One region of the Flexivirga aerilata genome, then DNA from elsewhere that is predicted to be linked to it. Evidence: predicted binding sites of a transcription regulator. Region 1 holds the regulator's gene; each other region holds the start of a gene.
The links. Region 1 encodes LexA, which represses DNA repair genes until DNA is damaged. Its sites were predicted from a motif close to TCGAACANNTGTTCGA; they were not measured.
Positions count from the first base shown of each region.

Region 2: HJ588_RS06385 (HNH endonuclease signature motif containing protein) is a predicted target of LexA. The motif match lies at 2,376-2,391, and genes of this name have one in related genera.
Region 3: HJ588_RS04130 (HNH endonuclease signature motif containing protein) is a predicted target of LexA. The motif match lies at 2,935-2,950, and genes of this name have one in related genera.
Region 4: HJ588_RS15120 (HNH endonuclease signature motif containing protein) is a predicted target of LexA. The motif match lies at 2,608-2,623, and genes of this name have one in related genera.

Region 1 is NZ_JABENB010000001.1:2,095,037-2,100,685, forward strand. Features, by position in the region: gene HJ588_RS09880 (LysR family transcriptional regulator) at 1-294, opposite strand, end outside; gene HJ588_RS09885 (GOLPH3/VPS74 family protein) at 420-1,079, shown strand; gene HJ588_RS09890 (Sir2 family NAD-dependent protein deacetylase) at 1,147-1,989, shown strand; gene lexA (transcriptional repressor LexA) at 2,036-2,755, opposite strand; gene HJ588_RS09900 (LysM peptidoglycan-binding domain-containing protein) at 3,080-3,496, shown strand; gene nrdR (transcriptional regulator NrdR) at 3,946-4,458, shown strand; gene HJ588_RS09910 (vitamin B12-dependent ribonucleotide reductase) at 4,615-5,649, shown strand, end outside.
Region 2 is NZ_JABENB010000001.1:1,344,731-1,350,379, reverse strand. Features, by position in the region: gene HJ588_RS06395 (hypothetical protein) at 1-402, opposite strand, end outside; gene HJ588_RS06390 (VOC family protein) at 430-909, opposite strand; gene HJ588_RS06385 (HNH endonuclease signature motif containing protein) at 950-2,308, opposite strand; gene HJ588_RS06380 (MBL fold metallo-hydrolase) at 2,473-3,315, opposite strand; gene HJ588_RS06375 (DUF4186 domain-containing protein) at 3,312-3,713, opposite strand; gene lon (endopeptidase La) at 4,030-5,649, shown strand, end outside.
Region 3 is NZ_JABENB010000001.1:876,577-882,225, reverse strand. Features, by position in the region: gene HJ588_RS04145 (DUF3159 domain-containing protein) at 1-189, shown strand, start outside; gene HJ588_RS04140 (phosphatase PAP2 family protein) at 212-2,287, shown strand; gene HJ588_RS04135 (hypothetical protein) at 2,416-2,883, shown strand; gene HJ588_RS04130 (HNH endonuclease signature motif containing protein) at 3,016-4,506, shown strand; gene HJ588_RS04125 (PucR family transcriptional regulator) at 4,579-5,649, opposite strand, start outside.
Region 4 is NZ_JABENB010000002.1:690,782-696,430, reverse strand. Features, by position in the region: gene HJ588_RS15125 (phosphatidylinositol-specific phospholipase C/glycerophosphodiester phosphodiesterase family protein) at 1-432, opposite strand, end outside; gene HJ588_RS15120 (HNH endonuclease signature motif containing protein) at 747-2,600, opposite strand; RNA gene rnpB (RNase P RNA component class A) at 3,592-3,966, opposite strand; gene HJ588_RS15110 (RNB domain-containing ribonuclease) at 3,994-5,433, opposite strand; gene HJ588_RS15105 (peroxide stress protein YaaA) at 5,509-5,649, shown strand, end outside.

The DNA.
Region 1 (5,649 bases):
CGCCATCAGCCGCACCCGGCCCGCGCGCAGTCCCGCGATGGCGGCGACCTCGGACTCCGCGGCGTCCAGCGCCGAGAGCACCGGCACCGCATGCCGTGCCAGCACCGACCCGGCCTCGGTCAGCCGCACGTTGCGACCGAGCCGCTCGACGAGCACGGTGCCGGTGCGCTCCTCGAGCCGGCGCACCATCTGCGAGATCGCCGGTTGTGAGTAGCCGAGCGACGCGGCGGCCGCCGTGAAGCTGCCCTCGTCGTGGATCGCCTTGATCACCCGCAGTCCTGCCGCATCAATCATGACCCCAGAATAACCCGATGTTATTGATGATCGCCACTTGCGGTCGATCGCTAATCGAAGGGGTGGGCGCGAAACTCCGCCCCGGGGCTGATGTATGACGGGGGTCTTCGGCATACGGTCGGACCATGCTGATCTGCTGCGAAGTCCTGCTCGCCGCGACGAGTCCCGCAGGCAAGCGCCTGGCCGGTGGTGCGCAGCTCGACCTGGCGCTCGCCGGCGGGGTGCTGACCGAGCTCGCGGCCCACCAGCGGGTGGCGGTCAAGGGCTCGCGGCTCGTCGTGCTCGACGAGCGCCCGGGCGGTGACCCGTTGCTCGATCATGCGCTCGCGATCTTCGCCCAGGGTGCCGGCAAGAAGCCCGAGAAGGTGCTGCCGAGGCTCGCCAAGGGGATGACCGACCGGGTCTATGACCGGTTGGTCGCCGACGGCGCGGTGCGCCGGGACCTGGGTGGCTTCCTGCGGCCGACCAGGCATCCCGTCGTCGACGCGGCGAGGCGGGAGGCGGTGCTGCGCGCCGGCCGCCAGGTGCTCGCCGGGACCGCCCGGCCCGACCTGCACAGCGGCTCGCTGATCGCGCTGCTCACCGCCGCAGACGCAGTGACCACCGTCTACTACGCCGAGCAGTTCGGCGTCTCCGCCCGGGAGCTGAAGAAGCGCGCCAAGGCCGTCGGAGCGCAGGACTGGGCGGCCGGCGCCGCGGAGGCCGCGATCCGAAGCGCGCAGCACGCAGTGTCCGCCGCACTCGCGACCTCGGCGGTGGCGGCCAACATCGCCCTGAACAGCTGATCCGCCGTGACCGGCTGACCCCGGGGCGGCAGATCTCCGCCTCCGCCCGATGTGAGAGCTTGAAGGCGTGGTGACCACCGACCCGGACGCGTTGCGCGACCTGCTGCGCGCGGGCGGCGTCGTCGCTCTCACCGGCGCGGGGCTGTCGACCGAGTCCGGCATCCCGGACTATCGCGGCCCGGACGGCAATCGCCGCTTCCAGCCGATGACGGCGCAGGAGTTGCTCGCCGATCCGGTTGCCCGCCAACGCTATTGGGCGCGTTCGTATGTCGGTTGGCCGCGCTTCGCCGCGGCGCGGCCGAACCCCGGGCACGTCGCCCTCGCGCAGTTGCAGCGGGCCGGGGCACTGGGGCCGATCATCACCCAGAACGTCGACGGGCTGCACCAGAGCGCCGGCGCCGACCGCGTCGCCGAATTGCACGGCAGCCTCACCCATGTCGTCTGCATGCACTGCGGGGAGCGCTACCGCCGGGAGACCGTCGACGAGTGGCTGACGCTCGCCAATCCTGACTTCGACCGCTCGGCGGAAGGCCCGCTGCGGCCGGACGGTGACGTCGCGATCGCCGACGAGCTGATCAGCAGATTTCACATCGTGCACTGCATCATCTGCGGATCGGATCTGCTCAAGCCGGACGTGGTGATGTTTGGCGAGTCGGTCGCTAAAGACCTTGTCGCACAGTGCTTTTCGTATGTCGAGAACGCGTCTTCGTTGCTCGTCCTCGGGTCGTCGCTCGCGGTCATGTCGGGCTACCGATTCGTCCGGCGCGCGGCTCGGCTCGGCATACCGGTGGCGATCGTGACGCACGGGTGGACGCGCGCCACCGACGACGAGGTCAGCGTGCGGGTGGACGCCCCGCTCGGTGCCACCCTGACCGCTCTCGCGGCCGACCTCGCCCGCGCGCCCGGCTGAACCGCCGAACGCGCGCGGGGGCGGTGGGCTGGTGACTCGCGCCGGCTCAGACCCGCCGCAGCACCGCCGTGACCTTGCCGAGGATCGTCGCGTCGTCGCCGTCGATGGGTTCGTATGCCTCGTTGTGCGGCAGCAGCCAGACCTTGCCGCGGGTGCGCTTGAAGGTCTTCACCGTCGCCTCGTTGTCGAGCATCGCGGCGACGATCTCGCCGTTGCTCGCGGTCGGCTGCTGGCGCACGACGACCCAGTCGCCGTCGCAGATCGCGGCATCCACCATCGAGTCGCCGACCACCTTGAGCAGGAAGAGGTCGCCCTCGCCGACGATCTGCTTGGGCAGCGGGAAGACGTCCTCGACGACCTCCTCGGCGAGGATCGGGCCGCCGGCGGCGATGCGGCCCACGACCGGCACGTATGACGCCGACGGGCGCTCGTCGCCGAGGCCCGTCTCGTCGATGCTCGTCTCGTCGGCCGCGGTCACGCTCGACCCACCGCGGTAGCCGCGCTCGTCGCGACCGGCCTCGGGGTCGATGACCTCGATGGCGCGCGGCCGGTTGGGGTCGCGGCGCAGATAACCCTTGCGCTCGAGCATCGTCAGCTGATGTGCCACCGAGCTGGGGCTGGTGAGGCCGACGGCGTCGCCGATCTCGCGCAGGCTCGGCGGGTAGCCGCGGCGTGCGACGGAGCTGCGGATCACCTGGAGCACCTTGCGCTGCCGTGTGGTCAGGCTCTCACCCGACCGGTCCGGCAGCTTGTGAACTTTCGCCATCGCCTCATCTCCTGATCGACCCCGTGTCCACGAAAACCCGCGCCGTTCGGAGTGTTTCGGCGCGATCCCCGTGCGACCGCCGAGGGGCTGTCGGTGGTCGGTGCTTGTCTGATCTTCGTGCAGAACTTGGTACAGAACCCCGTCCAGAACTTCGCGAAGAACGTCGTGCAGCCAGAGTATGGGGTTCGGACACAGTTGCCAAACATCTGTACGACGCGTGTCTCGACAGTGTCGAACGTCCGTGCTATACATCGTACAGAGGTCCTATCGCACACGCGTTCGCAACAGCCAGCAGTGGCGAAGGCCATGGTCCAGGAGGAAGAGATGAGTGCAGTCACCCAGTGGGAGATCCCGGCGACCGTCCCGCCGCGCCCGCGGCGTCGCCTGCGGTCGGTGCCGACCGGGGCCGGTGCGACGGCGAGCGTGGCCGGTGTGCCGCAGCGGCGCGCGGTGCCGGCGCAGATCGGTGTGCGCCTCACCGCCCGCGGCCGCCGGCTGCTGGTCGCGGCTGCGGTCGTGATCCTCTGCCTGTCGGGGGCGTTCGTCGCCCGCGCCTGGGCGGCGCCCTCGGCGCCCGCCGTGCCGTCGGTCACGGTCCAGCCGGGCCAGACGCTGTCCGAGGTCGCCCATCGCGCCTACCCGCAGCTGACCACGGGCGACGCGGTGACCAAGGTGCAGCAGGCCAACTCCCTCAATTCGCTGCAGGTCCACGCCGGCCAGCGGCTCAGCCTGCCGCGCTGATCGACTCTGCCGCCGGAGAGGCGGCAGCACATGCCATGGGTCCAACCGTGTCCCGGGCTCATGGAACGGGCGGGCGCAGCACGGGATTGTGCTGCGCCCGCCCGTTGTTGACAGATAGGTGCGGCGTGGCCAGGTAAGTGCGGCTGCGGCGGCGACTGCGAGCCGGTGAGACCCGCGACACGCCGTACGACACACCCGCAATCGGCCGCTGACCTGCGCAGATTCGACGCGACGCGCCGACGTCTTGCGTGCTTGTGGTCCAGGTGCCTAACATCCCTACATCTAGTAGTTACATCGTTGGGATTCATCCACATCTAGTCCACACGTCATCCCCAAGTCATCCACCGGATACCCACACCTTCATCCACAGGGAGCGGGTTTTTCCGGTGCTTGATCGCCGGGATGGCCACACCTGCACGACCCCGCGACAGCTTCCGAGGAGGACCGCCATGCACTGCCCGTTCTGCCGGCACGACGACAGCCGCGTCGTCGACAGTCGCACCAGTGAGGACGGCACCTGCATCAAGCGTCGCCGGCAGTGCCCCAACTGCGGCAAGCGGTTCTCCACCATGGAGACCGCCAGCCTGACGGTGGTCAAGCGCTCCGGCGCGAGCGAGCCGTTCAGCCGGGGCAAGGTGCTGGTCGGCGTGCGCAAGGCCTGCCAGGGCCGTCCGGTCAGCGAGGACGACCTCGCCCTGCTCGCCCAGCAGGTGGAGGAGTCCATTCGGGCCCAGGGTGCCGCCGAGATCGACGCCCACGACGTCGGTCTGGCGATCCTCGGCCCGCTGCGCAGCCTCGACGAGGTGGCCTACCTGCGGTTCGCGAGCGTCTACCAGGCCTTCGAGGGCCTGGAGGACTTCGAGGCCGCGATCACCCTGCTGCGCGCCGAGCGGGAGGCGACCGGCGTCGAGCCGGGCGCTGTCCGGGAAACCGCTGTCGGTGGTCGCACGGACAATGCATGAGTGGCTGACGTGTGGGCGGTGTGCGACCGGCGCCGCCCACGGGGACTACGCACGAACACCGCGCGTGAACACCCGTATGAACACCGTCGATGAACGACCAGTAGCAAGCAGTTTTCGAGGCAATTTCACCGATCCGGTTCTGGAAGGAAGTTGGACATGACCGACACGGCAGACGCCAGCCCGCAGTCCCGCCGCGCCACGAGCGCAGGGAAGGGGCTGACCGTCGAGCGCATCTTCACCACGCCTGGCGTGCACCCCTACGACGAGGTCACCTGGGAGCGGCGCGACGTCGTCCAGCAGAACTGGAAGACCGGCGAGACGATCTTCGAGCAGCGCGGCGTGGAGTTCCCCGCCGACTGGTCGCTCAACGCCTCGACCATCGTCACCACCAAGTACTTCCGCGGCGCGCTCGGCACCGAGGCGCGCGAGACGAGCCTGAAGCAGCTCATCGACCGGGTAGTGCTTACCTATGTCAAGGCCGGCAAGGAGCACGGCTACTTCGCCACCGACGACGACGCCGAGATCTTCGAGCACGAGCTGACCTGGTCGCTGCTGCACCAGGTGTTCAGCTTCAACTCGCCGGTGTGGTTCAACGTGGGCACCAAGTCGCCGCAGCAAGTTTCGGCCTGCTTCATCCTGTCGGTCGACGACTCGATGGACTCGATCCTCAACTGGTACAAGGAAGAGGGCTTCATCTTCAAGGGCGGTTCGGGCGCCGGCCTCAACCTCTCCCGCATCCGGTCCTCCAAGGAGTTGCTGTCCTCCGGTGGCACCGCCTCCGGCCCGGTCTCCTTCATGCGCGGCGCCGACGCGTCCGCGGGCACCATCAAGTCCGGTGGCGCCACCCGCCGCGCGGCCAAGATGGTCGTGCTCGACGTCGACCACCCCGACATCGAGGAGTTCATCGAGACCAAGGCGCGCGAGGAGGACAAGATCCGCGCGCTGCGCGACGCCGGTTTCGACATGGACCTCGGCGGCAAGGACATCACCTCGGTCCAGTACCAGAACGCCAACAACTCGGTGCGTGTCTCCGACGAGTTCATGCGCGCGGTCGAGGACGGCACCTCGTTCGGGCTGCGTGCCCGGCACACCGGTGAGGTGATCGAGGAGGTCGACGCCCGCACGCTGTTCGACAAGATCAACAAGGCCGCCTGGGAGTGCGCCGACCCCGGCATCCAGTACGACGACACG
Region 2 (5,649 bases), 750 kb from region 1:
GTAACGGCGTGCGTCGGTCTCGGCGGCGGGTGAGCGGGGCGGGGCCGGCTGCCATGACCGCGCGCGCCTCGGCCTGCCAGTCCTGGGTCTTGGTGCCTTGGGTGAGCGGAATGCCCTCGGCCGCAAGGCGATCCAGCACGGGGCGGCGTTCGGTGCGGCCGCGGGCGGTCCAGGTGCGGATCGCGGCCTGGCCGTAGACGAACGCCTCGACGAGTTGTCCGTCATACGTGCTCGTCTCGACGTAGGACGCGTCCGGCCGGCTGTCGCCGAGCAGGACCAGGATGTCAGGTCGGAGGTGGCGGTCGCGTGTCCCGTCGCCGCGCTGCCGCCGAGGAACGCGATGTCGGCGTCCGGGTGGTGGGCGGCGAGGAAGGCCCGTGCGCGCAGGACGAAGTCGGTCACGGTCGGCATGGTGTCATGGCGAGTCGTTCAGCGCTCGCGAGTGTCGTCGGTGGTGAATCCTGGCTGTTGCGAACGTTGCTCGAGGGTTTCGAGCTCTTGGAAGAACGTCACCTGCCACCCGGCCGGGCCTTGCACGCGGGCGTTCACACTCCGGAATGGCGTCTCGACGGGTGGCGCCAGGACCTCGGTGCCGGCCTGTCGCACGGTCTCCACGGTTGCCGGCGTGTCGTCCACTTCGAGTGCGATCCGGAGGGTGGGTGTGGTGCCCGGTGGCATGCCCTCGACCTCGTCGATCGCTTGCGCGTGCTGATGGGTCGCAAGCTCGATCGTCGCGACGCCGGCGCGCAGGATCGCGACCCGGTCGTCGCCCTCGGTGGCGTAGGCGGCCTGCTCCGGCATACCGAGCACGTCGCGGTAGAACCGCAGCGCCTCGTCGAAGTCGTCGGTCTCGATGATCAGCCGAAGCTGTTTCGGCAGGGCGGCTTTCGACGGGGTCGCAGCACTCATGGCGTCAGTGTGCTCGGTAACGGGTTCGGACGGCAGTGATTTACGCGGCGGCGTGTGCGTGGCCGGGCATGCGGCCTTCGGTGAGGTCCCAGGTGACGCCGTCGGGGCGGACTTGTGCCATGAACCCGTGGCGGTGGACTTCCTGGTGATGTCGGCAGCAGAGCATGGCGGAGTTGGTCAGGCTGGTGGTGCCGCCGGCCCACCAGGGGGTCACGTGGTGAACCTCGCAGAAACCCGGTGGTCGGTCACAGCCGGGGAAGGTGCGCCCGCCATCACGTATGAGCACGGCCGCGCGTAACCCCTTGGTGACCAGGCGTTCTCGCCGGCTCACATCCAACGGTTGACTCGGCCCGCCGAGCACTGCGGGGATCAGGTCCGCATCACACGCGGCCCTCCGGGCCGCTCCCGCATCGAGCATGTCACCGGTCGGGGTGATTGCCCCACCGATCCCGTCGGTCAACGACTTGAGGTCCACCGTCAGCAGGACCGTGGCCGCGGACCCGACCGGTGCCACTTCACCGGCAGCGACTTTCGCGCCCGCGGTCACCAACTCGATCAACGCATCCGCCCGGCGTTTGCCCGGGGTGCGGTCATCCCGCACGACCTCAGTACCGCGACCGGGATCCCCGCCACCGGTGGTGGTGGGTCGGGGTGCGGAACCGGCGGTGATCGCGGCCTTCAGCACCGCAGCATTCGCCGGCGCCAACTCGGCCACGAGTCGGGTCATCCCGGTAGCGGTCGTACCCCAGGTCAGGGTTTCGACGGCTTCGAGTTTCGCGTCCTGCGCCGACAACGCCTCCGATGCGTAGGTCGCCAGGATCTTCCGGGTCAACGCCTGCACACCCTTGACCCCGAGCGACGGATCGAGTTGCAGGAACCACGACAACACTTCACCCCGGTCCGCGGACGGCACCACGGGCGCGACCTTGTCCGCGTTGGTCAACGCGGCCCGCGCCGTCGACACCGTGCAGCTGCCCTGCGCGACTGCTGCCGCGATCACCGCGTTCTTCGGTTCCCGGCACGCCTCGGCGACCACCGCGATCGATTTCGCCTCCGCTGGTTCGACCGGCACCCCGGCCGCTGCAGCGTGCCGGGCCACCCATTGGGTGGTGTTCGCCGCCGTCGAGCCCGCGACCGTGCCCCGGTCCACCGCATCCGCGGTGACCACCGCAGCAACTTGAGCCGACCGCCCGTGCAGCCGCAACACCACCTGGGTCAGCGACTCCAGCTGTCTGTCGCCGAGTTGGTGCACCACCTCCGGCACCTCGTCCAGCAACGCCGCGACCGCCTGCAACTGCGCCAAAACCTCCGGCCCACGACCCGGCTCAACCGGCACCCGCGATACCCCGTCCGGCACCTCCGGACGCTCCGGCAGCGGCACAGCAGAATCAAGAGACATAGCCCGAATCTCCTTCCGCCGCAGTCGTTTTCGTCGTTGTGATCATCATAACGTCGACCACCGACAACCGGAGGTCTGTTCGAACGAACTTCGCGAAACTGTCTGCCCGTGCGACGACGCAGCGTGATCGCTCAGGAGATCGGCGACGAGTCGCCGCGCGGCGCCTATCGTCCGCGGCGGAGGGGTTGCCAAGCGAAACCGGCGGTCGTGCGAGTCACGTGGCCGGGACCGAAGTGGCAGGGCAACAACAGACCTCCGCTGTCGGCGAGTTTCTCCACCAGCTGCCTTCGCGTCTGGTGCGCCCGGTCCGGGTCGAAATCACCGGAGTGCGCCAACGCGAGATCAGCCATCTGAAACGGATGGTGCAGCAGGTCGCCACAGACGACGGCGAACTCATCGCCGTGGCTCAGTTCGACGACCACATGCCCGGCGGTGTGACCCGGGGCGGCACGCACGGTCACTCCGTGCCCCAGATCGACGGGCAGGTCGACCTCATCGATCAATCCAGCGTCGAGCACGGGACGCACGCTGTCCTCGTAGGTGCGGGCCAGGTCCGCCACCGGCCCGTCGACATCCGCCGTGGCCACCAGACTTTGCAGCCAGGCGAGTTCTTCCCGGGGCACCAGGTGCCGGGCGCGGGGAAAGACCGGCACCCAGGAAGCATCGACGAGACGCGTCAGGCCACCGCAGTGATCGGGATGCAGGTGTGTGCACACCACGACATCGACGTCTTCCGGCTCGACGACCGTCGCCAGCCGGTCGAGATAGTCGGTGTGGAACCCATCGTGCGCAGTCAGGACCGGCCGGTGCTTGTCATTGCCGTTCCCGGCATCGACCAGCATCGTCAGGTCGGGCGTGCGCACTACATAGGTGGCGATCGTGAAATCCAGCGAGTCGCCTGCGTAGAGCTCGGGCGTGACGGCCGGGAACATGTCAGCCGGCGCGAATCGCCACGACTCGAGCTCGACGACGCGCTCGACCTCAACCGGCCCGACGCTGTACGTCATGCTTCGCAGTGTGCCGACTGGTCGGCACCACACTCGAGCGCGACCCAGCGACATACGACCGTGATCACATAGTCGAACTCCGCGGGCGTCAGATCGTGACCCTTGCGAATGCCGTGCGTGCGCTGCAGGCAACTGCGACAACACGTGCCGGTCGCGTGCTGGGCCCGAAACACCGGATGGCCGCCCCACGGGGTCTGCTTGCCGTCCTTCACCGGCCAGGCAGGCGCGAGTCGCCGCGCGATCAGGTCGCGCGCGTGTGCGCGCACCACCGCCATACCGCGCTGCGCCACGAACTCCCGCTCCGGCGGGCGCAGGTGGAAGCGCGCGCGGAACGGCTGGCGGCCGATCGCCGCCAGCCGCGCGTCGATCGTCGCCGGGTCGATGCACGTGATGGACATGCTTCGAGGCTAGAAGCCGGGTGTGACAGTCCGGCGTCCCGTGACCAACCGTGCGCCTGACGTCACCCTCGCTTACGAGACGGTGAGTCCTCTCTCGATCCGGCCCGTCGCGTATGACGGGAGCCGCGCCCCATCCGCTCCCGGATACCGATCGGCAACTGCCCGCGCGAACCGGACCGAAGTCCGCAACTCGGGAATGAAACAACCCGCGCAAGCCTTGAGTGCATAAGACTCAACTTCCGATGAGCGGCCCGGCTCGTCCACCGGCACCGACCGACGAACCCGCCCGGACCGCACCAACGCTTGTAGGAGAGCGATGACCACGACCTTCGAGCTGCCGGTGCTCTTTCTGCACGATCAGGTGGCCCTGCCCGGAATGACCCTGCCGATCGAGCTGGACGACGAGGCCCGCGCGGCCGTCGACGCGGCTCGCGCGGCCGACAAGGACCAGCTGCTGCTGGCTCCGCGCATCGACGACCAGTACCCGACCCACGGCGCGATCGCCACGATCGAGCAGGTCGGCCGCATGCCGAACGGCGAACCCGCCGCGGTGCTGCGCGCCACCCGCCGCGCGAAGATCGGCCGCGGTGTCGCCGGCCCCGGCGCCGCCCTCTGGGTGGAGGCCGAGACCGTCGACTCCCCCGCGCCGAGCGACCGCACCCGCGAGCTCGCGACCGACTACAAGCGACTCGTCGTCGCCAGCCTGAAGCGCCGCAACGCGTGGCAGGTGATCGACCACGTCGAGTCCACCGACGACCCGTCCGCGCTGGCCGACCTGGCCGGCTGGGCGTCATACCTCTCCCTGCAGCAGCGCGTGCAGCTGCTCGAGGAGGCCGACCTCGACACCCGGCTTGAGAAGCTGATCGGCTGGACCGGCGACCACCTCGCCGAGCAGGAGGTCTCCGACAAGATCGCCAATGACGTGCGCGACGGCATGGAGAAGAGCCAGCGGGAGTTCCTGCTGCGCCAGCAGCTCGACGCCATCCGCAAGGAGCTCGGCGAGAACGAGCCGGAGGGTTCGGAGGACTACCGCGCCCGCGTGGAGGCCGCCGACCTGCCCGACGCCGTCCGCGAGGCGGCGCTGCGCGAGGTGGGCAAGCTGGAGCGCTCCAGCGAGCAGAGCCCGGAGGGCGGCTGGATCCGCACCTGGCTCGACACCGTGCTCGAACTGCCCTGGAACGACAAGACTTCCGACGCCACCGACATCTCGGCGGCGCGTGAGGTGCTGGACGCCGACCACCACGGCCTGGAGGACGTGAAGGACCGCATCGTCGAATACCTCGCGGTGCGCGCCCGTCGCGCCGAGCGTGGCCTGGACGTGATCGGTGGTCGTGGTTCGGGTGCCGTGCTGGCGCTCGCCGGCCCTCCCGGGGTCGGCAAGACCTCGCTCGGCGAGAGCGTGGCGCGCGCCCTCGACCGCAGGTTCGTGCGCGTCGCCCTCGGCGGCGTGCGGGACGAGGCCGAGATCCGTGGTCACCGCCGCACGTATGTCGGGGCGCTCCCCGGCCGCATCGTGCGCGCGATCAAGGAGGCCGGCTCGATGAACCCCGTCGTGCTGCTGGACGAGATCGACAAGGTCGGCTCGGACTTCCGGGGCGACCCGGCGGCGGCGCTGCTCGAGGTGCTCGACCCGGCGCAGAACCACACCTTCCGCGACCACTACCTCGAGCTCGACCTCGACCTTTCCGACGTGCTCTTCATCGCGACGGCCAACTCGCTGGAGACCATCCCGCCGGCCCTGCTGGACCGGATGGAGCTGGTCGGCATCGACGGCTACACCGACGACGACAAGGTCGCCATCGGCGCCCAGCACCTGCTGCCCCGGCAGCTGGAGCGGGCCGCGCTGACCGCCGACGAGGTCACGATCTCCGACGACGCGCTGCGTGAGATGGCCGGCAACTACACCCGCGAGGCGGGCGTGCGCCAGCTCGAGCGG
Region 3 (5,649 bases), 1.2 Mb from region 1:
CTCTGGGGGCTGTCGCGGCTGATCGACGTCGGCATGAGCCTGGGCTTCCTGCACCTCGGCGCGCAGAGCGCGGTGCTCTCCCGGGGCGTCTTCAGCTCGTCGCTGACCGTGCTGTCGGTGCTGGTCTGCGCGGCGTGGGGCTGGAGCAGGCTGCGTCGGGTGCCCGGCTTCACGGTCGCCTTCGCCTGAGGCTGCCCGCGGGTGTGGCACGGTGAGCGCCACCCACTCGCACGGCCGGCACCTCCACCTGCCGCGGGTGCGGTTGGCCGCCATACCCGACGCGAAGCGGCCGACGGTGCTCGGCGAAATCCTCGTCGGCGCAGCGCTTTTCGCCGTCTATCTCCTGGTCGACGCGCTGCGCGGCCCGGGCCGCACCGCGTGGGCGCGGGACAACGCCGCGCAGCTGATCGACCTCGAGCGGTGGCTGCATCTCGACGTCGAGCGCGGCCTCAACGACTGGCTGGCGGCGCGGCCGGGGCTGATGACCGCGGCCAACTACGAATACGCGACGACCTACCTGGTCAGCGCGGCGCTGCTGCTGGTGATCAGCTACCTCTGGGCGCCGCAGGTCTACCGGCAGGCGCGCAACTCCTTCGTCCTGCTCAATCTGCTGGCCTTCGCGGCGTTTGCGGCATACCCGTTGATGCCGCCGCGGATGATGCCCGGCTTCGTCGACACCGTCGCGAGCGGCGGCACGGTCGGCTCGTGGGGTTCGCCGGTGGTCGCCGGCGCCAACCAGCTCGCGGCGATGCCGTCACTGCACATGGCGTGGGCGCTGTGGGTGAGCGTGATGCTCGCGCGGATGTCGCAGCGGCGCTGGTTGCAGGCGGTGAGCGCGGTGCACGTGCTGCTGACCCTGTATGTCGTGCTCGCCACCGCCAACCACTACGTCCTCGACGCGGCCGGCGCGGTCGTGGTCGTCGGCGTCGCGGTCGGCGCCACGGCCAGGCTGATGCGCGGGTCGAGCGGGCGGCTGCCGACGGCGGACGCGTTCTTCCTCGACATCGAGACGCCGGGCAACGGGCAGAACGTCGGCGGCCTCGCGCTGATCGCCGGCTCGCCCACGTATGACGAGATCCGCGGCCTGCTCGAGCGCCACCTGCCGCAGCTGCCGCACTTCACCGACCGGCTGGCGGGTGTGCGCGGCGCCGCGCGCTGGGAGCCGGCCGGTGCGATCGACTGGTCGCATCATCTGGTGGAGGTCGAGTTGCCGGCCGGGTCGGAGGTTGGCGGGTCGGGGGTCGGCGGGTCGGAGGTCGGCGGGCCGAGCTTCGGCGGGCCGAGCTTCGGCGGGCCGAGCTTCGGCGGGCCGGAGCTGGTCGCGCTGGACGAACTCGTCGGCCGGCTCACCACCCCGCAGCTGCCGCAGGACCGGCCGCTCTGGCGGGCGTGGCTGGTGCGCGGGGTGCGAGGCGGGACCGGTTTCTGCATCGTGATGCACCACTGCATGGCCGACGGGGTGGGTGCGGTGGCCAAGCTGCTCTGCCTGCTGGAGCCGCCCTACGAGCTGCCGGTGCCGGACCGGAAGGGGCCCGGTGCCGTGCAGCGGGGCGCCGGGGTGGTGGCCGGTCTCGCGCAGCTGGCGACCGATGGCAGACCGGCGGCGGTGCTCGCGACGGGCGGCAGCGCGCGCGGGTTCGCGACCGCCGAGGTGCCGCTCGACGCGGTGCGGGACGCCGCGCGGTCGCGCGGGATGAAGGTGACCGAGCTGTTGCTGGCGGCGACCGGCAGCGCGGTGGCCGGCGTCGACCCCGGACTGGCGTCGCGGTGCGGCGGCCGGCTGCGGGTGTCGGTGCCGATGATGCTGCGCGCACCCGGCTCGGGCGATGACGACGGCAACCTCACGGCGGCGGTGCTGCTCGACACCCCTGCCCGGGGCGCCTCGATCGACGAGCTTCGCGACGAGGTATGCCGCAAGGCCGCGCCCCTGCGCTCCCCGACGCGGGCGCTCGCGTCACGCTGGGTGATGGCGTCCGCGCTGCGTGCCGTGCCCCGGACGGGTCGTCGCGCATTCGCCCGAAACGTCTACGGCCCCAAGTATTTTCAGGCGATCGTCTCGAATATGCCGGGTCCGGACCGGCCCTTCACGATGGCGGGCCTGCCGGTCGGCCGGGTGCTGCCGATCCTGCCGCCGGCTCCCGGCATACCCCTGACGGTCGGGGCGCTCAGTTGGGACGGCCACCTCGGGATCACCGTCGTCACCGATGCCGCCGTGCTCGACGCGCGTGCGGTGGTCGAGCGGCTGGAGGCGCGGTTGCTGGAGCCGGTGGGTGTGGTGGCTCAGTAGTCGCCGGCGCCGGGACGGCGCGTGGTGTCACAGTCTCATCACTGCGCGGTGGCTCTGGCCGTCCGGGGAGTAGCTTTCGCGAGCCGGGGTCCGGCTTCATGGTCGGTGCGAGCGGAAGGTTGGGCGACGTGAGGGTGATCCGAAAGGTGGCCGGCGCCGCCGCGGCAGGGGTCGCTCTGGCGGCCCTGACGGGGTGCGGACCGGACACGGCGGCCTCCGCGGGCGGCCCCAGCTCGACAGCCACGGTGACGCCTGCTCCGGATGCCGCGACCAGCACCAGGACAGCGCCAGGGGGCAGCTTCTCGGCGTCGCCGTTCGTGGCGCCGGTGACGGGCACGGTCGTGGCGGATGCCTCAGGCACCGGGCCGAAATCGCTGGGCCCCCTGCCCGACGGCCGCAGCCTCAACGTCGTCTATGACTGCGCGAGGGGATCGATGACCGCCACCCGCGAGCCGGACATCACGTCGACGTTCAGCTGTGTCGGTGGGCCCAGTCTGATCACGTTCGCTGCCATCACGGCCGGCAACCGCAACCCTGTCGAGGTGAGCATGACCGACCCGACAGCGCAGTGGTCGGTCAAGCTCGTGGTCGGCTGAGCCCGCGGGCCACTTCGAGTCGTGAGACAAAGTGACACCCAGATATTTGTGTCGAACATCTGTACAGTATTGGGGATTGGCGGTATTCTGATAGCACGACGAAAACCAGTGCGGCGGAAGGAGATTCGGGCCATGTCTCTCGATTCTGCTGTGCCGTTGCCGGAGTGTCCGGAGCTGCCTGCCGAGGCGGTTCGGGTGCCGGTTGAGCCGGGTCGTGGGCCGGCGGTGCTGGACCGAGTGCGAGAGCTTGCCGCGTTGCTGGATGAGGTGCCGGAGGTGGTGCACCAGCTCGGCGACGGGCAAGTGGAGTCACTGACGCAGGTGTTGTTGCGGTTGCATGGGCGGTCGGCACAGGTTGCCGCGGTGGTCACCGCTGACGCGGTGGACCGTGGGACGGTCGCGAGCTCGACAGCGGCGAACACCACGCAATGGGTATGCCGTCACGCCGAAGCTTCCGGGGTGCCGATCGAACCGGCCGAGGCGAAGTCGATCGCGGTGGTCGCCGAGGCGTGCCGGGAGCGGAAGAACGCGGTCATCACCGCCGCAGTCCGGCAGGGTTCGTGCACGGTGTCGACCGCGCGGGCGGCGCTGGCCAATGCGGACAAGGTGGCGCCGGTGATCCCGACCGCCGACCGGAGTGAAGTGCTCGCGTGGTTCCTGCAACTGGACCCTGCGCTGGGTGCACGTGGTGTGCAGGCGTTGACCCGGAAGATCCTCGCCACCTACGCCACCGAAGCGCTCTCCGTGCAGGACGCGAAACTCGAACAGGTCGAAACCCTGACCTGGGGTACCACTGCCACTGGGATGACGCGGTTGGTCGCGGAGCTCGCGCCCGCCAACGCCGCGGTGTTGAAGGCGGCGATCACGGCCGGGTCCGCACCACGACCAGCTGCCGCGCCAGCGTGGTCCGATGCCAGAGGCGCGAAGACGAACGGCTCAGACACTGCGGTAGAGGACCCTGGCACTGGAGACCCGACCGTGGCGGCCGGCAACAGCACCGGCGTCGGCGGCAGCGTCGGCGTCGGCGTCGGCGTCGGCGTCGGCGGCAGCGTCGGCGAAACCGTCCGGGATGAACGGACCCCGGGCAAACGTCGGGCGGATGCATTGATGGAGCTGGTCGCTGCGGGCGCGAAGGTTGCCGCCGGTGAGGTGGCTCCGGTCGGATCGGCGGCGACGATCCTGCTGACCATGGACCTGACGTCGTTGACCGACGGGATCGGTGGGGCGACCACCCCGGGCGGTGACGTGCTCGACGCCGGAGCCACCCGAAGGGCCGCCTGCGACGCGGACCTGATCCCGGCGGTGTTGGGTGGGCCGAGTCAGCCGTTGGATGTGGGCCGGCGAGAACGGCTGGTGACCAAGGGTTTACGAGCGGCTGTCGTCATACGTGATGGCGGGTGCACGTTCCCTGGGTGTGATCGACCACCCGGTTTCTGCGAGGTCCACCACGTCACCCCCTGGTGGGCCGGCGGCACCACCAGCCTCACCAACTCCGCCATGCTGTGCTGCCGGCATCACCAGGACGTGCACCGCCACGGGTTCATGGCACAGGTCCGCCCCGACGGCGTCACCTGGGACCTCACCCCAGGACGCATGCCCGGCCACGCCCACGCCGCCGCGTGATCGCACGGCCGTGGGACCGCGCTCAGCTCCGCGCTCAGCTTCGCCCGACCGTGAACCTCGTGCGACGACCACCTACCGGCTCGGCGGCCCCCACACCAGCGCGAGGAAGAGCTGCTCGCGCTGGTCCGGATCATCCAGCGCGTCGCCGAAGACCTGACGCACCTGGTCCATCCGGTAGCGCACGGTCTGCGGATGGATGTGCAACTCCTCCGCGACCGCGGACCGCGATCCGAAGTGCCGCAGCCAGGACGTCAACGTCTCGACCAGCCGGTCCCGGCTCGCCTCCGGCACCTGCCCCAGCGGCGCGAGCACGCGATCCCGCAGGGCGGCAAGGAGTTCCGGGTTGCGATGCACCAGCAACGTGTCCAGATGATCGGGCACGAAGATCAACCGGTCCGGCAACGCCCCACCCGCCTGCAACCGGCGGGCGATGCGGGCCACCCGCATGCTGCGCCGGGCGTCGTTGATCGGCACCGGCGGCCCGATCACGGCCGGGGTGTCGCCGAGCGCCCGCTCCAGTCGCGGCCGGATCCCCGCCACCCACGGCACCAGCCAGCCGACGATGTCGTCGACGTGCACGACCAGCCACTCCGGATCGAGACGCGGACTGGTCCGCAACGGCGGTTCGCCGTCGTCGCGCAGCAACACGAAACTGAGTTCGTCCGGCACCGGCCAGCCCGCCTGGTCCGCCGCGAGCAGGACCCCGTTGCGGTCCGGCAGGCTCGACATGAGCAGCCCGGAGAGTTCGCCACGGGCACGGTGCGACACCAGGCCGCGCTCGGACTGCTCGCGCACGTAGCCGTCCGTCGTCCGCGCGGAGATGTCGTGGGTCAGCATGAAGAGCGTCTGCGCCAGCCGGGACACCCGCCGCGAGTCCAGCTGCACCTCGATCGCGGCCCGCGAAATGTGCTCCCACGCCACCTGGGCGCCCGACTGGTATGCCGTGAGCAACCCGTTCAGGTCGCGCCCCTGCTGAAACTGCGTGCGCCCGAGCTGTTCGAACATCGCGACCAGCAGCGGGTCCAGCTCCGGAGCGGCCGCGGTGTGCTCGAGTGCGTGATCGCCGATCGTGCCGACTAGCCGCGGGATCACCTGATCGGCGGCACTGCTCAGCTGGGTCCCGTGCTCGGCCGCAAATGCCAG
Region 4 (5,649 bases), on a different contig from region 1:
CAGCGTGCCGCTCGCCACCGCGGTCACCGGGCCCGGCACCAGCTCACCCTCGTGCCAGCTGCTGAACAGCTCGGGATACTCGGCCAGCTGCCGCTCGATGATCGGGCGCGCATTGCCGGGGTCGCTCTTGAGGTCGATGAGCAGCAGCACCGACTCGTTGAATCCCTCGTAGATGCAACCCTTTTCGCGGACCAGCTCGGCCAGCGGGTCGAGGTAGAGACGACGCAGGGTGCGCAACGGGTTGGGCCAGCTGTGCCCGATGAAGAGCTGCCCACGGACCATCCAGAGGTCCGCCTCGATGCTGGTGAATCCGGCCGCGAGGGCGTCCCAGAGCGGTCGCCGGTGGGCGTAGTCGCCGTGCGCATGCGTCCCGGGCAGGGCGGCCGGTGCCACCTGTTCAAGAGAGCGGGTCCCCAGTGCGCGCATCGTCATACGTCCACCATGATCGGTGTGGGTCGCCCGTTCAGCAAACTGACATCGAACGCCAGACGGCGATCAGGTGGCGGCTTGGGCAGTTTCGGCTGCGGCCAGCACGGTCCCGTCCTGGCCGCAGCCGAGCCGCCGCTTGCCCGCTGCTCGAGTAACCGGCCCCTCCCGACGCTGATCGAGTAGGCCGAGCCGCTTCCTCACGCTGATCGAGTAGGCCGAGCCGCTTCCTCACGCTGATCGAGTAGGCCGAGCCGCTTCCTCATGCTGATCGAGTAGGCCGAGCCGCTAGGCGAGGCCGTATCGAGATCAGCGGTCCTTCAGTCGGCGGGTCGAGTGGTGTAGGTGTGTCCGGTGGGGCTGGCCCAGGTGCAGGTGCCATCAGTTGTCATGTACACGGTCCAGCCGGCTTCGTGCTTGGCGCGGTGGTGGTGCCGGCACAGGCACTGCAGGTTGTGTGGCGCGGTCGGACCGTCCGGATACGGGGTGACGTGGTCGAGGTCGGTAAGTTTTGCGGGTCGGGTGCAGCCGGGGAACCGGCAGTGCTGGTCACGGGCCCGCACGAACCGCGCCAACCCGGCGCCGGGTGTGTACGAGTGGCAGCTGGTTTCGGCGACGATCCCGGTCTCGGCATCCACGAGGGCGCGGGTGAGCTTCACCCCGAGGAGACGGGTGAGTTCACGGATCACGGTGGCGGGGATGACACCGACACCCGGGACCTGGACGTCGCCGAGCCGGTAACGCACCGGGTCCACGGTGGGCGCGGGAAGTCTGTGGGGAAGACTCGCTCGATCACCGGCTCGCCGGGTATCAGTGAGATCAGTGGTGCGTACGGGACCGGCCGGTGGCGCTGGGTCAGGTGGTGGTCGGGTGCCAGTGCCTAGCGCGGCTTCGTACAACATCGCTTGGAGTTGGCGTTCGGCCGCGCCGATCGGGCGGTAGCCGCCGAGATCGACGACCCTCCGGTTGACCGGGAGGATGACCTTCGGCGGACCGGGCGGTCGCACCTTCGACATCCACGCGCCGACGACCCCGGGTGCCGCGCCGGCTGCTGCTGCGTCGTCAATGAGGCTCGACCGGTCCAGCACGCCAACCCCACCGCCCGTGCCCGTGCTGTTTGCGTCGCTCGTGCTCGTCGCGTCGCCCGTGCCGGTCGTGTCGTCTGTGCCCGTCGCCCCGTGGCGGCTAGCCGCTTCGGGGCCGCCGACGCCAGTGCCGGTCCCCGGGCACGTGTTGGTGGACGGCGCGGTGTCCGGGTGGAACGGGACGTGCAGCACCAGTTCGGTGGTCACCTGCGCGTTCGACAGGAGCATGTCCGTCAGGGCGTCGACGCGGCATTCGCCGAGGCTCTTGCTGGCAGTAGTCGAGTCGTGGAGCAGGCGGGCGTGGGCGTTGACCGCGGCCATCAGCTTCGCCGCGTCCAACGACGGCAGGACGGCGGTGAGCATGGACATGCCCGGCTCCCAATGGGGTTCGACGGTCACGTTCGTGCAGTCCCGCCGCCGCGCCGCGGACGCCTGATCGGACGCGACCGGCGCGTGCTGCACCAACAAGCGCTGCGCGCGCCGGCGCAGCTTCGTCGAAGTGGATGCCTCCGGGTCACTGGCCAGGATCTCGGCCTCGACGATCGCGGCGAGGTCGGCCGGACAATCAGGCGCCTCGGGTGACTCAGGTGCCTCGACACTGTCGGGTGCTCCGGGTGTGTCGGTTGCGGGGATTGCGTCGGCGAGGGCGTCGCTGACCGCGACCACCTTCCGCGACTCCAGTTCGCCGGTCCCGGCGTGGTGGAGCAGCTGCGGCGTGTAGCGCACGCTCTCGACCGCTTGGGTCAGTCGCAGGCTGGTTTGCCGATCGGTCCACCCCAACCGGGCACCCACCTCCAACGGCGTCCACGTGTCCGGGCTTTCCGGGTGCTTGTCGAACTCACGCTGCGCCAGCTGCTCCAGCCGCAGCGTTTGGGTGGCCCAGGCGGAGTTCTGCACCCGCTGCGTCGCCAGCACCTGGTCGAGGAGCTCGTCATCTGAGAGGTCCGACCCGTCGCCTCGTGCGCTGGTGGTGTCGTCGCGGGTCTTGTCGAACGCGGCGCGCAGCAGCGTCTGTGCCGTCTCCAACACTTCGGTCGTGGTGGCAGCGGCGATCACCTGATCGGTGAGTGCGTGCTGCAGGTTCGACATACCAAAACCATACACCTGTTCGAATCGGGTGGGAAGAGTTGAACACGATGAATTCGGTGTGTTTCCAGTGTGATTCGTGGGATTCGGCAGGGTTGTCAGTGGCGGGTGGGATGGTGTCGCGTGGTGGAGTGGGTGGGTCTCGATACGGGCTCCCTCGCTTCGCTCCTCCGCCCTACTCGACCACCACAAAGGGGCTTCGCTGGTCCGCCCTACTCGACCACCATCAGGGGCTGCTCGTGTCCTACTCGACCAGCGCCTGGGGACTGCACCTGTTCGGTCGCAGTCGGCACGATCAGGTGAGTGGCGAGATCACCGAGCGGGGCGAGGGGCCGCGTGAGCGGCCCTATGAAGCGAAGCGGAGCGCTAGCGGAGCGAAGCGGAGTGAGGCCGCGAGGGCGGTCCCTCGTCCCGCGGCCAGCGGCCGGCATGTCGTCCCGCGGCCCCACCCGAGCCGCACACAACACCATGAGGTGAGTCGCGAGATCACTGAGCGGGAGAGGAGCCGCTTGAGCGACCGCCTTGAGCGACCGCTATGAAGCGGGGCGGAGCGAGGTGGTCTCGATACGGGCTCCCCCGCTTCGCTCCTCCGCCCTACTCGACCAGCCCCCGCCGGCTCCCCCGCTTCGCTCCTCCGCCCTACTCGACCAGCCCCCGCCGGCTCCCCCGCTCCGCTCCTCCGCCCTACTCGACCAGCCCTCTAGTCCTCCGCCCCACGGGCAAACCCGGGCGCACGGGTCGTGCGTCACTTGCCCGGCGTGCGTGCGCGGTGCCTGCCGAACGCATCGATGCCACGCAACGCCTGTCCGGGACTTCGCGGGCAGTCACACCGCGAGCATCCGGCGGCGGCGCTCACGTGGAGCGCGACGGTGTGACCACACCGGTCACACACATCACTGGCACGGCGACGGCGAAACCAAGACATGTGTCCAGGGTAAGCAGATTCATCGCCGCGGACACCATCTGGGGCCGTTCGATCTGACCCGATCGTAGGCGGATGAGCCGGCCTGTAAGCCGGATTTTGTATGACGCTGCCGGTCTCCCGGCGGCGCCACGGCGACCATCCATCTACGACGACCGTTGCCGGCCGCCTCCAGCGATCTACCCGCGTGCTCGGGCGGGCCGCCCTCGAACGCACGCTGTCTGATCTTGCTCCAGGTGGGGTTTACCGAGCCACGCCAGTCACCTGGCGTGCTGGTGGTCTCTTACACCACCGTTTCACCCTTACCGCCGGCGAACCGGTGGCGGTCTGATTTCTGTGGCACTGTCCCGCGGGTCACCCCGGGTGGCCGTTAGCCACCACCTTGCCCTTCGGAGTCCGGACTTTCCTCGACAGGATCACTCCTGCCGCGGCCGCCCGGCCGACTCATCCAACGGGCCAGTCTACCGGCGCCGATCACACCAGCGCGAACTCGACCAGGTGCTGCCCGATGTCGGCCTTGGTGAGCTTGACCTGCACCTGCGCGCCGAGTTCGGCATCCCCGGTGCACTTGGCGGTGACCGCGAGATCGACCAGTTGCACGACGACGCCCTTGTCGTTCTTGTCCACGACGTATGCCGGGAACGTCTCGCCGATGCGGTGCGACAGGACGGCCGCCTCGGCGGTGTCGGTGCACGCTCTCTCGACCTGGCGCGCCAGTTGGTCCGAGGCCTGCATGATGTCCGGCAGTGTGGGCAGCGCATCCCGCACCCAGCCCGGCACCTCGGCGCCGCGGCTGATCGCCTCGCAAGCCGCGAGTCCGAAGCGGTCGACCAGCCTGCGCAGCGGCGCCGTCACGTGTGCGTATGGCGCAGCGACCGCCGACTGGTTGGGCTGGTCCGGCACCTGGCCGTCGAACGGCGTGTAACCGGCCCCGCGGAAGAGGCTGGTGGCGTCGTAGATCAGCGCCAGATGCTGGGGGTTGGTGCGGTCCAGCCCGCGGATGAAGTCGCCATACGCCTGATCGGCCGGCCACGGGACGCCCAGCGCGTTCGCCTGCCGGCGGAAGCGGTCGATCGCACTCTGCTCCGGCTCGGGCATCGTGCGCAGGATGCCGATCTTGGCGCCGAGCATCAGCTGCGCCGCGACCATGCCGGTCATCAGCGAGATCTGCGCGTTCCAGTCCTCCGACGGCACCGGCGGCCGGAAGCTCAGCTCGTAGGTGCCGTCGTCCTTCTTGTGCACCTCCTGCTCGGGCATCGGCAGGCTGGCGCCGCCACGCTTCTCCTCGAGCGTGATGCGCAGCTCGCCGATCTCCTTCAGCAGCGCGAGGCCCTCGTCGGCGGTGCCACCGTCGATCTGCTGCTGCACGCCTTCGTAGTCGAGCCGGGCGACGCTCTTCACCTTCGCCAGGTAGACCTCGCTCGCGGTCGTCTCGCCGTCGGAGGCCAACCGGATGTCCCACACGAACGCGCCCCGCACGTGGTCCGGCAGCAGGCTGGCCGCTCCCTCGCTCAGCACCTGCGGGTGCAACGGCAGGCGCGTGTCCGGCATGTAGATCGTCTGGCCCCGCCGGCGGGTCTCGGCGTCGAGCGCACCGCCCGGGGTGACGTATGCCGGCACGTCCGCGATCGCGTAGCGCACCCGGTAACCGTCGCCGTCGCGCTCCAGGAACATCGCCTGGTCGAGGTCGTTGGAACCCGGCGGGTCGATCGTGAAGAACGGCACCGCGGTCTCGTCCCGCTCGGGCAATACCGCTGCGGCTGCTGCCTTTTCGGCCTCGGCCAGGGCGTCGGCCGGGTAGTCCAGGCTGAGCTTCAACTGCTCGCGGATCGCAGCGAAGGCCTGCTCCAGCGGTCCGGCGTCCGCGCCGGCCTGCGGATCGGCCTGAGGGGCGATGATCTGGCGAAGGGTCATGGGGCCCACCATAGGTGGCAACCGGCCGGTGGTGCGGGAGCACGAAGCCGCGGCATCGGTCGGTAGTCTGCCGCGGTGCTGATCCTGCTGCCGCCGTCGGAGACCAAGACGCCCCGGACGCGGGGCGGATCGCTCGACCTGACCCGGCTGAGCTTCGCTGAGCTCTCCGCCACCCGCGACGCCGTGCTCGACGCGCTCGTCGAGGTCAGCGGCCGC